2 regions of the Bacillus sp. FSL H8-0534 genome follow, and region 2 is predicted to be linked to the other one. Evidence: riboswitches for the same ligand, from Rfam matches in the RefSeq annotation. Region 2 holds a riboswitch; the other holds the start of a gene.

Evidence for each region. A riboswitch is a leader RNA that binds a small molecule or an ion and turns the genes downstream of it on or off. The one in region 2 is predicted to bind thiamine pyrophosphate.
Region 1: linked by a shared signal. The riboswitch ahead of tenA (thiaminase II) and the one ahead of thiM (hydroxyethylthiazole kinase) in region 2 are both predicted to bind thiamine pyrophosphate.

The regions. Positions count from the first base shown of each region.
Region 1 is NZ_JBBOUC010000001.1:2,363,274-2,365,480, forward strand. Features, by position in the region: gene MHH71_RS12155 (ABC transporter ATP-binding protein) at 1-409, opposite strand, end outside; gene tenA (thiaminase II) at 378-1,073, opposite strand; TPP riboswitch at 1,159-1,261, opposite strand; TPP riboswitch at 1,323-1,433, opposite strand; gene MHH71_RS12165 (M23 family metallopeptidase) at 1,975-2,207, shown strand, end outside.
Region 2 is NZ_JBBOUC010000001.1:2,698,056-2,700,262, reverse strand. Features, by position in the region: gene MHH71_RS13850 (siderophore ABC transporter substrate-binding protein) at 1-390, shown strand, start outside; TPP riboswitch at 692-801, shown strand; gene thiM (hydroxyethylthiazole kinase) at 862-1,680, shown strand; gene thiE (thiamine phosphate synthase) at 1,687-2,207, shown strand, end outside.

The DNA.
Region 1 (2,207 bases), 330 kb from region 2:
GCTGCCGCATACCACCTGATAAATCTTTCGGATATTTGTTCTCGTATCCTTGTAAACCAAATTGTTCTAACAGGTCTTTTGCCTTTACATGTGCTTCTTTTTTCTTTATCCCCTGGCACTCTAACGGCAGTGCTGCATTTTCAATAATTGTTCTCCATGGCAGAAGCATATCTTTTTGTGGCATATATCCTACAGGATGACTCGAGGTTTCTGTAAGTTGAATCGTTCCAGCCGTCGGTTCTTCTAATCCTGTAATTAAACGAAACAATGTACTTTTGCCACAGCCACTCGGTCCAATGATGCTAACAAACTCTTTTTCTTGCACGAAAGCATCCAGACCCTTTATAATTGGCTTTTCATCATAATGAAAGGAAACATTATGAAACTGTAGTATGCTCTTGCTCCTCAAAACCCCACATCTCCTTACGATACGCCATATCCCAGAATAAATACTCAAAGCGGCTAGAATATAAGAAAACCTCTTCTAATTTGTCTAACTCTTGTTCAGACTTTCCTTCAGCTAGTTCATTTAATAAATCCATTAGCCAAATGCAAAGTTTTCCATACTCTTCTGAGCTATATCCTTGAATCCACTCCCCAAAGAACTCATGATCCCTTGCTCCTGGAATATCATTTAAACGCTTTCCAATTTCCCAGTAGCTCCACATACATGGAAGCAGAGCCGCAATTAACTCTGCAAGCGTACCATTTTGAGATACTGACATCATATAGTTTGTATACGCTAAATTTTTAGCAGATGGTTTTGCCTCTTCCATCTCTTGTACAGAAATACCAAGGCGTTTTGCATACTGTTTATGGATCGTCATTTCTCCATTTAAAATGCCGTCTATTTGTTCTGCAAATTTTGCCATAACTTGCGGATTAGTCGCTTTCACAACTCCAATTGCATATAATTTTGCATAATCTAGTAAATATAAATAATCTTGTATGATGTAATATTGGAATTTATCCTTTTCTAATGTACCGTCCCCCATCCCAGTTACAAATGGGTGATTATGACTTTTTTCCCAAACAGGCTGTACTGTCTCAAATAATCTCTCACAAAACTTCATTTATATTTCCCCTTCCTTTATATCAATTTATTCAAATAAAAAACCACTCCTCTATAAGAAGTGGTTACATCAAATAAAAATACATTTATTCGTTGCTCCACTTCCCTACGCTAGCATAATCTAGATCAGGTCTGTAAGGGTTAAGGATTATTCCTCTCTCAGCACATAAAGCACCCCTAGTGGTTTCTACTATAAAATTGTCAAATAAAAAAGCCCTGTTTCTTTACGCAAAGAAACAGGGACTTACTGTTAATGTCCGAATTGCTTCCCTACGCTAGCATAATCTAGATCAGGTAATAAAGGATCAAAGACTCTCGGCCTTACTCTCAGCTGGCAACACCAACTCTCCTAGCACAATATGAAATTACCATAGTCAGTATAACACTGTCATCCATCATCAGCAACTGTTTTAACTTATCCCAATCCTATTTACGAGCCATGAATCCAATACAAAGTAAGAATTCTTTACATCAAAGTTCTACTTATATAAAATATGAAAAATAAATATATATATCCATTTTGATTTTCCAACATATAAGTCGCGGCTATGAAGAATAAAAGGTGACCTGTACTCATTTTCTCTTTTTGTTTAACTTAGTACGGGGTAGGAAAAGGATCTAACCGCTTCTATGCAAGGTCGGATGCTCTCTCCCTCCTAAAAAGAAAGCTTTTCTGTCAGTTTTTCAATTTAGATTTATATATCTATTCAGAAAATATCAATTATCTTTAATCCATATTATAATGATTATTAATCTGTTATTCTTTTAATATATTTCGATTCCATTAAAAAATTGTTATTTTTCTCATTTCATATTACAGTTATATGAATAATGCACAAAATATTATATCTTTATACTATAATAGGGAATGTATTAACACATCTATGGGGGGCTAATATTAGATGAAACAGAAAGCTACAGCTTTAACGGCAACTACTGTCGCAGTCGCATCTCTACTTCCATCCATAACTCAAGTAGATACACGTACTATAGCAGCTCAAGAATTGCCTACACAAGACACTAAATATATAAAACCGAATCTAAAAATATTATATTCGAATAATAAAATAAAAGCAAGGAATAATGCTAACTCCGTAAAAAATACAAATATTTCTACATCTACTAAACGGAAAAA
Region 2 (2,207 bases):
ACGAAAAGTGACAAAAAAGGTTTAGTTATTAAAGCAAATGACGGTAAAGTAAGTGCGTATGGTCCGGAATCTCGTTTTGGTATTATCCACGATGTGTTTGGAGTAATTCCTGCGGATAAAGAGATTCAAGCATCTACTCATGGTAATAACGTGTCATTTGAATATATTCTCGAAAAGAACCCTGATTACTTATTCGTAATCGATAGCGGTGTTGTTACTGGTGGTAAATCTTCTGCGAAACAAGTAGTTGAAAATGAACTTGTTAACAAAACAAATGCTGCGAAAAATAACAATGTAATCTATTTAGATGCAAACTACTGGTACCTATCTGGTGGCGGACTTGAGTCTGTATCAGAAATGGTGAAAGAAGTATCTAAAGGCTTAAAATAATATGAAAGATAGTGGTAGGGATTTTAATGTCCTATCACTATTTTATATATATAAATCCATTTTGATTTTTCAATATATAAGTCGCTGCTCCGAAGAACAAAAAGTGACCCGCTCTCATTTTGTTTGAACTTGGCATGGGGCTAAAAGAGGACCTGACCGCTTCTATGCATGGCCGGATGGTCTCTCCCACCTAAAAAAAGGGTTTTTATCGTTTTTTCAATTTGTACTTACATATTAAGATGACAAAAACTTGTAACTTGTTATTTTAAGAGAATAAGAGTAGACTCTGAATTAGATGAATAAGAAAACACATGGGAGTTTGCGGAAGCAAACTGAGAGTACGGCTAATCTGTCGTTGACCATTTGAACCTGTTGGATAATGCCAGCGTAGGGAGAGTGTAAAAGCACATATTCAGGCACTTTGCATACGCGAAGTGTCTTTTTGTGTATCTCCCATTACTAAATTAGGAGATGAAAAGAATGAATATAAAAGAAATTGCAAAAGTAGTGGAAGTAGTAAGAGAGTCTAATCCACTTGTGCATAATATTACAAATGTTGTTGTGACAAATTTTACGGCCAATGGTTTACTTGCAGTAGGAGCATCACCAGTTATGGCGTATGCAAAAGAAGAAGTGGCTGAAATGGCTAGCATTGCAGGAGCACTTGTTTTAAATATGGGTACGCTTCGCCCTGAAGAAGTAGAAGCAATGCTAATTGCTGGAAAGTCTGCGAATACACATCATGTACCAATATTATTTGATCCAGTTGGTGCTGGAGCTACTTCTTACCGAACTGAAGTAGCAAGACATATTCCAAGTGAAGTGAAATTAGCAATGATTCGCGGGAATGCAGCGGAAATTGCTAATGTTATCAATGAAAAATGGGAAATTAAAGGTGTTGATGTTGGTGCTGGAAATGGAGATGTTGTAGGAATTGCGAAACAAGCAGCAGATGAACTAGATACAGTCGCGGTTATTACCGGAAAAGAAGATGTTGTAACAAATGGTGAGCGAACTTTTATCATTCGTAACGGCCATCCAATCTTAACGAAAGTTACAGGGACGGGATGTTTGTTAACTTCTGTAATGGGAGCATTTGCAGCGGTTGAAAAAGATTATGTGAAAGCAGCAGTTGCTGCATTAACGTTTTATGGGGTAGCAGCAGAAATCGCTGCTGCAAAAACCGTGGAGCTAGGACCGGGCAGTTTCCAAATCGAATTTTTGAATCAGCTAGCAAACATTACTGTGGATGATATTGAACAATATGGAAATATCCAAGAAGTGCAGTAAGAAAGGATGAGGGAAATGGCGCGCATTAATCAACAGCAAATGTCCAAATTATTGCAAGTGTATTTTATTATGGGTAGTAACAATTGCCAAAAGGATCCATTACGAGTAATGAAAGAAGCGCTAGATGGTGGAGTGACCCTTTTTCAATTTCGTGAAAAGGGTGAAGGAGCTTTAACTGGAAAAGAACGAGTCCATTTTGCAAAGCAGTTACAAGCACTTTGTAAAGAATATAATGTTCCATTTATTGTGAATGATGATGTAGACTTAGCAATTGAATTAGATGCAGATGGTATTCATGTTGGACAAGATGATGAAGGAATTACATTCGTTCGTGAAAAAATGGGAGATAAAATTGTTGGGGTATCTGCCCATACGATAGAAGAAGCACGCTTTGCCATTGCAAATGGGGCGGATTATTTAGGAGTAGGACCTATTTTTCCGACGAGTACGAAGAAAGATACAAAAGCGGTGCAAGGAACGAAAGGGTTGCGTCATTTTAGAGAGGCAGGGATTACAGTTCCGATTGT